DNA from 3 places in the Variovorax sp. GW821-FHT09B05 genome. Region 3 is predicted to be linked to each of the others. Evidence: predicted binding sites of a transcription regulator. Region 3 holds the regulator's gene; each other region holds the start of a gene.
The links. Region 3 encodes LexA, which represses DNA repair genes until DNA is damaged. Its sites were predicted from a motif close to ACTGTATNNNNATACAGT; they were not measured.
Positions count from the first base shown of each region.

Region 1: AC07RM_RS18000 (PA0069 family radical SAM protein) is a predicted target of LexA. The motif match lies at 1,334-1,351, and genes of this name have one in related genera.
Region 2: AC07RM_RS36510 (ATP-dependent helicase) is a predicted target of LexA. The motif match lies at 1,606-1,623, and genes of this name have one in related genera.

Region 1 covers NZ_JBWKPN010000006.1:262,146-265,414, reverse strand. Annotated here, with positions in the region: gene AC07RM_RS18005 (efflux transporter outer membrane subunit) at 1-259, shown strand, start outside; gene AC07RM_RS18000 (PA0069 family radical SAM protein) at 210-1,307, opposite strand; gene AC07RM_RS17995 (GbsR/MarR family transcriptional regulator) at 1,431-2,012, shown strand; gene AC07RM_RS17990 (thiol-disulfide oxidoreductase DCC family protein) at 2,076-2,507, shown strand; gene AC07RM_RS17985 (SAM-dependent methyltransferase) at 2,543-3,269, shown strand, end outside.
Region 2 covers NZ_JBWKPN010000022.1:13,896-17,164, forward strand. Annotated here, with positions in the region: gene AC07RM_RS36510 (ATP-dependent helicase) at 1-1,593, opposite strand, end outside; gene corA (magnesium/cobalt transporter CorA) at 1,825-2,811, shown strand; gene AC07RM_RS36520 (5'-methylthioadenosine/adenosylhomocysteine nucleosidase) at 2,804-3,269, opposite strand, start outside.
Region 3 covers NZ_JBWKPN010000005.1:272,626-275,894, reverse strand. Annotated here, with positions in the region: gene AC07RM_RS15540 (D-2-hydroxyacid dehydrogenase family protein) at 1-132, opposite strand, end outside; gene AC07RM_RS15535 (hypothetical protein) at 388-771, opposite strand; gene lexA (transcriptional repressor LexA) at 949-1,623, opposite strand; gene AC07RM_RS15525 (asparaginase) at 1,696-2,658, shown strand; gene adk (adenylate kinase) at 2,733-3,269, opposite strand, start outside.

The DNA of each region.
Region 1 (3,269 bases), on a different contig from region 3:
CGCGCGGCGCGTGCTCGACATGGCCAACAGCCGCTACGAGGGCGGTGCCTCGACCTACCTCGACGTGATCACCGCGCAGCAGTCGCTGCTGACGGTGGAACGCCAGGCCGCGCAGCTGCAGGGGCAGCGCCTGCTGACCTCGGTGTTCCTCGTGAAGGCGCTGGGCGGCGACTGGTGCGGCGACGGCAACGCGGACGCCGCGCTCGCCGCTAGAACAGGCTGCCCTGCCCCGGCGCGCCAGGTGGCCGAAAAGCGCTGAGGTCGAGCGCGATGCGCTCGCGGTTGAAGCCGATGCGCGCGGTCGCCTTCTCGAAGCGCTGGCGCAGCAGGTCGGCCCACAGGCCGGTGCCCTTCATGCGCGTGGCGAAGTCGGCGTCGTAGTCCTTGCCGCCGCGCACGTCGTGGATGCGCGCCATGATGCGGTCCGCGCGCTGCGGGTAGTGCAGCGCCAGCCACTGCTTGAACAGCGGCGCCACCTCCCAGGGCAGCCGGATCATGGTGTAGAAGGCGCTGCGCGCGCCGGCCTCCCAGGCCGCCTCGAGCACCTGCTCCATGTCTTCCGTCACGAACGGAATCTGCGGCGCCACGCTCACGCCCACCGGCACGCCGGCCTCGGCCAGCGTGCGGATGGTGCGCAGCCGCCGGTGCGGCGCCGCGGCGCGCGGCTCGAGCTTGCGCGCGAGTTCGCCGTCGAGCGTGGTCACGGTCACGTACACCGCCGCCAGGCCGCGCGCGGCGGCCGGCGCGATCAGGTCGAGGTCGCGTTCGATCGCGCTGGACTTGGTCACCAGCCCGAAGGGGTGGTTGACCTCCGACAGCAGCTCGATCAGCGAGCGCGTGATGCGCAGCTCGCGCTCGATCGGCTGGTAGCAGTCGGTGGCCGTGCCGATCGCGATGTGGCTGGGCCGGTAGCTCTTGCGGCCCAGCTCGCGGCGCAGCACCTCGACCAGGTTGCGCTTGGCGATCAGCTTGGTCTCGAAGTCCAGCCCCGGCGAGAGGTTGAGGTAGCTGTGCGTGGGCCGCGCGAAGCAGTAGATGCAGCCGTGCTCGCAGCCACGGTAGGGGTTGATCGAGCGGTCGAAGTAGATGTCGGGCGAGTCGTTCTCGTTCATGGCCGACTTCACGTCCTCGAAGCGCACCTCGGTGGCCAGGGGCTCGAGCTCGTCGGCCTCGGCGGCGTTCTCCTCGAGCGTGCCCCAGCCGTCGTCGAAGGCATCGCGCTCGTCCTTCGAGAAGCGGTGCGCGAGCCGCGTGGCAGCGCCGCGGCCCTTGATGGCCTGGATGGGGATGTAGGCGGCGGGTGGCATGGCGCAACTCCTTCGCGGGTCGGTTAACTGTTTAAACATACAGTATTTCACCATTCCGCCGGGCCGCTGAGATTTTTCTATTTCTTTCTTGACAGAAATTTCGGAAGTCCTAGACTCCAGCGCATGGAACTCACCGACATCCAACGCAAGTTCGTCCTCCACTGGGGCGAGATGGGCTCCATGTGGGGCGTCAACCGCACCGTCTCGCAGATCCATGCGCTGCTGTTCGTGCACGGCAAGCCGATCCATGCCGAGGAGCTGTCCGACACCCTGGGCGTGGCGCGCTCCAACGTGAGCAACAGCCTGAAGGAACTGCAGGCCTGGAACCTGGTGCGCGTCACCCACATGCTGGGCGACCGGCGCGACTACTTCGAGACCAGCGTCGACGTCTGGGAACTGTTCCGCACCGTGGTGCGCGAGCGCAAGGAACGCGAGTTCGACCCCACCATCCGCGTGCTGCGCGAGATCGTCGCGAGCCCCGACTTCCAGAAGGAATCGGCCGATGCGCAGGACCGCATCCGCTCCACCATGGACCTGATGGCCAAGCTCGCCACCTGGGCCGACGAGATGCTGCGGCTGTCGCCCGGCACGCTCGACAAGGTGCTGACGCTGGGCGCGAGCGTGCAGAAGTTCGTTCGCGGCGATGCGCCCGCCACCGGCAAGGACGATCCCGACGCCCACCATGCGAGCCTGCCGATGATCTGAGGCCGGCTCTTTTTTTGCCCATTAATTTCTGTTTTGACAGAAATATCGAGAACAAAGAACACCATGCCCCGTCCCACCGCCATCACCTACCCGCTGACCGTCTACTACGACGCCACCTGCCGCCTGTGCAGCGCCGAAATGGGCGCGATGAAGGCGCGCGACGCGGCCGCGCGGCTCGTTCTGGTCGACTGCTCGCCGCCCGACTTCGAGGCCGGCCCGGCGCCGCGCGAGGCGCTGATGACCGCGATCCACGTGGTCGATGCCGCCGGCCGCGTGCAGGTCGGCGTGCCCGCGATCCGCGCCTGCCGCGAGGCGGTCGGCCTGCCCAACGGCGGCGCCCTGCTCGACCTGCCGCTGGTCGCGCCGCTGGCCGATCGCGCCTATGCCGCGCTGGCGCGCAACCGCCAGCGCCTGCCCGGCTGGTTCGTGACCCTGCTCGCCGGCCCGGCCGCGAAGGCCTCGCGCACCTGCGCCGACGGCCAGTGCCGGCTCTGACATCCGCACCGCCTTCCCCACGAGGAGTTCACCGCATGCCCAGCGTCTTCCAGCCCGATTTCCGCCTGCCGCACACCGCCGAGGCCTCGGCCCCGGTCAGCCGTGCCGACACGCAGGACTACTTCACCGAGGTCGCCACCGACTACGGCGCCTGGAGCCCCAGCTACAACATGCACTTCGGCTACTGGCGCGCGGGCCTGAATCCACTGCGCCGCGAAGGCATGCTGGTCGAGATGAACCGCGAGGTCGGCCGCGCGTTGCGACTCGACGAGCGCCCCACGGACGACGGCCGCCACTGCGTGCTCGACCTGGGCTGCGGCGCCGGCGCCACCGCGCGCACGCTGGTGGGCGACGACCGCCGCCTCTACGCCGTGACCGTCACCAACGTGCCGGTGCAGAACCGCATCGCCGCGCGCCTCGACGCCCAGGCCGGCGTGACCGACCGCATGGCGCACCTCGAGGCCGACTACACGCGCACCGGCCTGCCGGCCGCGCAGGCCGACGGCGCCTGGGCGCTCGAGAGCGCCTGCTATGCCGAGGGCACCGCCAAGGCCGACTTCGTGCGCGAGGCCGCGCGCCTGCTCAAGCCCGGCGCGCGGTTGGTGGTGGTCGACGGCTTCCTGCTGCGCCGCGAGCCCGGCCGCCTCGCGCGCTGGCTGCACCGCCTGTGGGCCGACAGCTGGGCCGTGCCGACGCTGGCCGTGCGCGCGGACTTCGTGGCCGCGCTGCGCGAACACGGCTTCGAGGAGATCGAGGTGCGCT
Region 2 (3,269 bases), on a different contig from region 3:
GAGCCGCTCGAGGTGCGGCAGGTACCAGTCCATCGCGATGCCCACGTCGGCCGGCCAGGCCAGCGACGGCGCGCACAGCGCGGCATAGGCCTCGGCGAAGGCTGCCCATTCGACGCGCGCGGCGCTCGGCGGCACGAAGTCGCGCAGGGCGATGGCCGGATCGGCCGCCTGGTCCATCGCGTCGAGCAGCTTCGCGCTGGTGGCCGGACCGATGCCCGGGATCAGCTGCGTGACGCGAAAACCCGCCATGCGCCCGCGCGGGTTCTGCGCGAAACGCAGCACCGCGAGCAGGTCCTTCACGTGCGAGGCCTCGAGGAACTTGAGCCCGCCGTACTTCACGAACGGGATGTTGCGGCGCGCCAGCTCGAGTTCGAGCGGCGCGCTGTGGCTCGAGGTGCGGAACAGCACCGCCTGCGACTTGAGCGCGAGCCCGCCCTCGCGGTGCGCGAGCACCTTGTCGGCCACCCAGCAGGCCTGCTGCGATTCGTCGGGCACGCGCACGATCTGCGGCCGCCCGGCCGAGGGCTTGTCGGTCCACAGCGTCTTGGCATGGCGCTCGGCCGCATGCGCGATGCATGCGTTCGACACGTCGAGGATCGGCTGGGTGGAGCGGTAGTTGCGCTCCAGCGTGACCACGCGCGCCGGCCGCGAGAACTGCGTGGGGAAGTCGAGGATGTTGCGCACCGTCGCGCCGCGGAACGAGTAGATCGACTGCGCGTCGTCGCCCACCACCGTCACGCCCCGGCCGTCGGGCTTGAGCGCGAGCAGGATCGCGGCCTGCAGCAGGTTGGTGTCCTGGTACTCGTCGACCAGCACGTGGTCGAAGCGCGCGCCCAGGTGCTGCGCCAGCGTGGGCTCCTCCATCATGCCGGCCCAGTAGAGCAGCAGGTCGTCGTAGTCGAGCACGTTCTGCTGCTGCTTGGCCTCGACGTAGGCGCCGAACAGCTGCTGCAGCTCGACGCCCCATTCGGCGCACCACGGGAAGGACTGCCTGAGCACCGACTCGAGCGGCGCGCGCGTGTTCACGCAGCGCGAATAGATCGACAGGCAGGTGCCCTTGTGCGGAAAGCGGCGCGCGCTCGACGAGAAACCGAGCTCGTGCCGCGCCAGCCCCATCAGGTCCTCGGCATCGCCGCGGTCGTGGATGGTGAAGTTGTCGTCCAGCCCGATCTGCGCGGCGTACTCGCGCAGCAGCCGCGCGCCGATGCCGTGGAAGGTGCCGGCCCAGGGCAGCGCGGGCGCGGTGTGGGCCTGCAGCCCCAGCACGCGCGCGAGCACCTGGCCGGCGCGCTGCGCCATTTCCTGCGCGGCACGGCGCGAGAAGGTCAAAAGCAGCAGCCGTTGCGGATCGACCCCGCGCGCGATCAGGTGTGCCACCCGGTGCGCCAGCGTGCTGGTCTTGCCCGAGCCGGCGCCGGCGATGACGAGCAAGGGCCCTGCATCGGCCGCGTCCGGCGCGCCACCAGCCAGCGCCTCCACCCCGTGCTCGACCGCCGCGCGCTGCTCGTCGTTGAGGCTGGCGAGGGCGGCCGCGAGGCGCTCGGCCTGGGTCGCCGGCGGGCTGGAAAAAACGGGGGACACGGCGCTCGGCATGGGCGCCACTCTACTGGATGTTCGTCCAGTCCAGCCAACTCTGCGCTCATTCGCCGATGACATAATCGCGCCTCGCTGCAACTGGAGACCGCATCGTGGAAACCGCCCCGTCTCGGCAGCTTTCAACTCCCGGCTGAGTCCGGCCGACCGGGTCCGGGATTTGAAAGCGCCCCCCTTTCTCGCCCCCCGCCCGTCCGCCCCATCGCCCCAGCCATTTCACGGGAGTGAGCCATGCTCAATATCTTCACGCTCGCCAACGGCCGCCTCGTCCAGGAAGAGATCGAGGCCCTCGAGGAGCTCTCCCGCTTCCAGCCGATCTGGGTCGACCTCGAATCGCCCACGCTCGAGGAGAAGCGCTGGATCAAGCAGTACTACGGCCTCTCGATCCCCGAAGACGCGATGGACGAGGACATCGAGGAATCGGCACGCTTCTATGAAGAGGACAACGGCGAGCTCCACATCCGCAGCGACTTCCTGATCGACGACGACGAAGCCCCGCGCGCGGTGCGCGTCGCCTTCATCCTCAACCAGCACAACACCGACCTGCGCAGCCGCGGCGTGCTGTTCTCGATCCACGACGAGGACGTGCCCGTGTTCCGCCTGTTGCGCATGCGCGCGCGCCGCGCACCGGGGCTGATCGAGGACGCGAAGGAAGTGATGCTCAAGCTCTTCGACGCCGACGCCGAGTACTCGGCCGACTCGCTCGAGAACATCTACGACGAGCTCGAGGCCGCCAGCAAGAAGGTGCTCTCGGGCAACGTCAGCGACGAACTCGCGGGCGAGGTGCTGGGCGCCATCGCGCGCCAGGAAGACCTGAACGGGCGCATCCGCCGCAACGTGATGGACACGCGCCGCGCGGTCAGCTTCATGATGCGCAGCAAGATGCTCAATGCCGAGCAGTTCGAGGAAGCGCGGCAGATCCTGCGCGACATCGAGTCGCTCGACAACCACACGGCCTTCCTGTTCGACAAGATCAACTTCCTGATGGATGCGACCGTCGGTTTCATCAACATCAACCAGAACAAGACGATCAAGATCTTCTCGGTGGCCAGCGTCGCGCTGCTGCCGCCGACCCTGATCGCGAGCATCTACGGCATGAACTTCAAGTTCATGCCCGAGCTCGACTGGGCCATGGGCTATCCCTACGCCATCGTGCTGATGGCCGCGAGCGCGCTGGTGCCGATGTGGTACTTCCGCCGGCGCGGCTGGCTCAAGTAGAAGGCTGGGCGGCGAGCCAGGCGCCGACCAGCGCCAGGCTGTAGCGGCTCGCGACCTCGGCGACGAAGCGCGCGAAGTCGCCATGGGCTTCGTCGTCGGCACGGTCCGAGATCGTGCGCATCGCGGCGAAGGGCACGCCGTAGTCGTGGCACACCTGCGCCACCGCGGCGCCTTCCATCTCCACCGCCAACGCATCGGGCAGCGCGCGGCGCAGCGCCTCGCTTTCGGCCGCGGTCGCGACGAAGCGGTCGCCGCTGATCAGCAGGCCGCGATGCACGGTCGGCGAACGAAGGCCGAACTCGTCGACGGCGCCCTGCCCCACCAAGGCCACGGGATCGCGCAGGGTCTGCTCGGCCACGGCCGCCAGCGCATCGCCGATCGCCGCATCGGCCTTGAAACGCGCCAGGCCCATCAAGGGCACTTCGTATTTCGGAAAGAGCGGCGAGGCGTCCATGTCG
Region 3 (3,269 bases):
GAGCCGCACCGAGAGTTGACCGATGCCCTTGACGGTGTTGGTGTAGACCTTGGCTGCGTAGGCATCGAGCTTCGAAGCACAGTGCAGCTTGCGCACCGCATCCTGGTAATCGTCGAGGATCACAATATTCATGGCATGCCATTGTGCCTCGCAGCATGGAATCGGCGCGCCGTTGAACGTTTGGATACGGCCCCTGGGCCCCGAAAGGGGTGAAAACGGGGGCAAAGGCAGGAGAAGCGGGGGCAAAGGCGGGCAAAGGGGCGACGTTGGACTGCCTTCCCGACAGGGTGTGAAAAAACCAGCTGCTGCGGTTTCTTCACACCCTCTGCCTAGACCTCGCGCGTCCTCGCGATCGAGCGACCGCGTGAAACGCCGGGGCCGGCGCCCTCAGTGCAGGTGCACGGGGCGGGGCGACACGGCGGCGGTTTCGAGTGCCTCGAGCGCGGCGAGGCGATCAAGCTCGGCGCACACATCCGCCATCCGGCCCGAAATCACCACGCGGTTGCTGTTGCGCGCGCCGCCCTGCTGGCGGTCGACGACGCGCACCACCCGCAGCGGACGCGAAGGCGCCTGGGCGACGGCTGCGGCCGTGACGGCGTTCTGTCCGCTGTCACCGCGTGCCGTGCACGACGGCCGTACCGAGACATAGCGCAGCTCGCTGGCGCACAGGTCGTCATCGCGACGGTGTGCGGGGCGGGCGGGCAACCAGCGGCTCGCGAGCGACTGCAGCGGCATCCAAAGATCGACGAAGGTGAGGAGGGCGATTCCCATGTGAACTCCAAGAAGGTTTGAGGTTGAACACAGGCAGGATTCGTTGTCATCGGGCGCAGCAGGGTGATGGCGACAAAGCGCCATACGCCCGCCACCTGCGGCGACCGGATGGGGTATGCGTGATGCGGATCCGCGAAGCGGCTCGGCGATGCAGACCGCCGGGCCGGCTCGGCAGGCCTACATCAGCATGGTGTTTCGGATCAGGCCGACCGCGAGGCCTTCGATTTCGAAGGGCTCGCCGGGCTGGACCACGATGGTCGGGTAGTCGGGGTTCTCGGCGTGGAGCTCGATCACCTGCTTGTTGCGCTTGAGGCGCTTGACGGTCACCTCGTCGCCGAGGCGCGCCACCACGATCTGGCCGTTGCGCGCTTCCTTGGTGGCCTGCACGGCGAGCAGATCGCCGTCCATGATGCCGGCGTCGCGCATCGACATGCCGCGCACTTTGAGCAGGTAGTCGGGCTGGCGCTGGAACAGCGTGTTCTCGACGTAGTAGGTCTGGTCGACATGCTCTTGCGCGAGGATCGGCGAACCGGCCGCGACGCGGCCGATGAGCGGCAGCGCGAGCTGGGCCATGCCGGGCAGCGACAGCGAGAACTGGCTGTTGCGCGATTCGGCCAGCGAGCGCAGTGCATCGCCCTTGAGGCGGATGCCGCGCGAGGTACCGCTCACGAGTTCGATGACGCCCTTGCGGGCCAGCGCCTGCAGATGCTCCTCGGCGGCATTGGCGGAGCGAAAGCCCAGCTCGCTCGCGATTTCGGCGCGAGTGGGCGGCGCCCCGGTACGGGCAATGGCGCTCTGGATCAGATCGAGGATCTGCTGCTGGCGGGCGGTAAGCTTCACGGCGAACTGCATGGTGGTTCCTTGCGGCACTGGCTGAACATCCAGTACCTGTATTTTTAACCAGTTTTTCAAAGTTGGCAAGTCATGGTGACTTCATCCCTTACGAATCCGCGGCGCGTGGTGGTGCTCGGCACCGGCGGCACCATTTCGGGCCGCGCGGCGCACAGCGGCGACAACATCGGCTACACCGCCGGCGAGGTGGGCGTGGCCGACCTGCTCGGCGGCATCGAAGCGCCCGCGGGCGTGACGCTGGCGGCGGAGCAGGTGGCGCAGGTCGACAGCAAGGACATGTCCTTCGCGATCTGGCGCGCACTGGCGCTGCGCTGCGCCCACTGGCTGGCGCAGCCCGACGTGGCCGGTGTGGTGATCACCCACGGCACCGACACGCTCGAGGAAACCGCCTTCTTCCTCCAGTCGGTGCTGGCACCGCGCAAGCCCATCGTGCTGACCTGCGCCATGCGCCCGGCATCTGCGCTGTCGCCCGACGGTCCGCAGAACGTGCGCGATGCGATCGCCGTGGCCGCGACACCGGGCGCGCAGGGCGTGACCGCGGTATGCGCGGGCACGGTGCTCGGTGCCTTCGACGTGCAGAAGGTGCACACCTATCGGCTCGATGCCTTCGACGCGGGCGACGCGGGGCCGGTGGGCTACGTGGAGGAGGGCGAGGTGCGGCGCGTGCGCGACTGGCCGGCGTCGGAAGCGAGCGCTGTCCTCGATCGCCTGCCCGAGGACGAGGTCGCATGGCCACGCGTGGAGATCGTGATGAGCCACGCGGGCGCGAGCGGCGCGTTGATCCATGCGCTGCGTGCCGACGGCACGGCGGCGTCTCCTCTGCGGGGCCTCGTGCTGGCGACCACCGGCAACGGCACGCTGCACCATGCGCTCGAGGCGGCGGCGCTCGAGGCGCAGGAGGCCGGCATCGCGGTGCTGCGCGCCACCCGCTGCACGCAAGGGCGCATCCTGCCCAAGCCGGGCGACCGCCTGCGCGATGCGGGCGCGCTGACGCCCGTCAAGGCGCGCATCGCGCTGACGCTCGAATTACTCTGAAGTCGGGACGCCAAAGAAAAAAGCCGCGTCGCGGGCCTCGAGGCCCGCACGCGGCTTGGGATTCGAGTCGGGGATCAGCTGCTCAGTGCGGCCAGTGCACGTTGCGTGATCTCTTCGACCGTGCCCACGCCCTGGATGGCGCGGTACTTCGGCGCGGCGGCCGGATCGGTCTTGGCCCAGGCCGAGTAGTAGTCGACCAGTGGTCGCGTCTGCTGGCTGTAGACGTCGAGCCGCGTGCGCACGGTCTCTTCCTCGTCGTCTTTGCGCTGGATCAGTTCCTCGCCGGTCAGGTCGTCCTTGCCTTCGACCTTGGGCGGGTTGAACTTGAGGTGGTAGGTGCGTCCCGAAGCTGGGTGCGAGCGGCGGCCGCTCATGCGCTCGATGATGTCGCTGAAGGGCACGTCGATCTCGAGCACGTAGTCGAGCTTGACGCCCGCGGCCTTCATCGCGTCGGCCTGCGGAATGGTGCGCGGGAAGCCGTCAAACAGGAAGCCCTCGGCGCAGTCGGGCTGGGCGATGCGTTCCTTCACGAGATTGATGATGAGGTCGTCGCTGACCAGCGCACCCGCATCCATCACGGCCTTGGCCTGCAGGCCCAGCGGGGTGCCGGC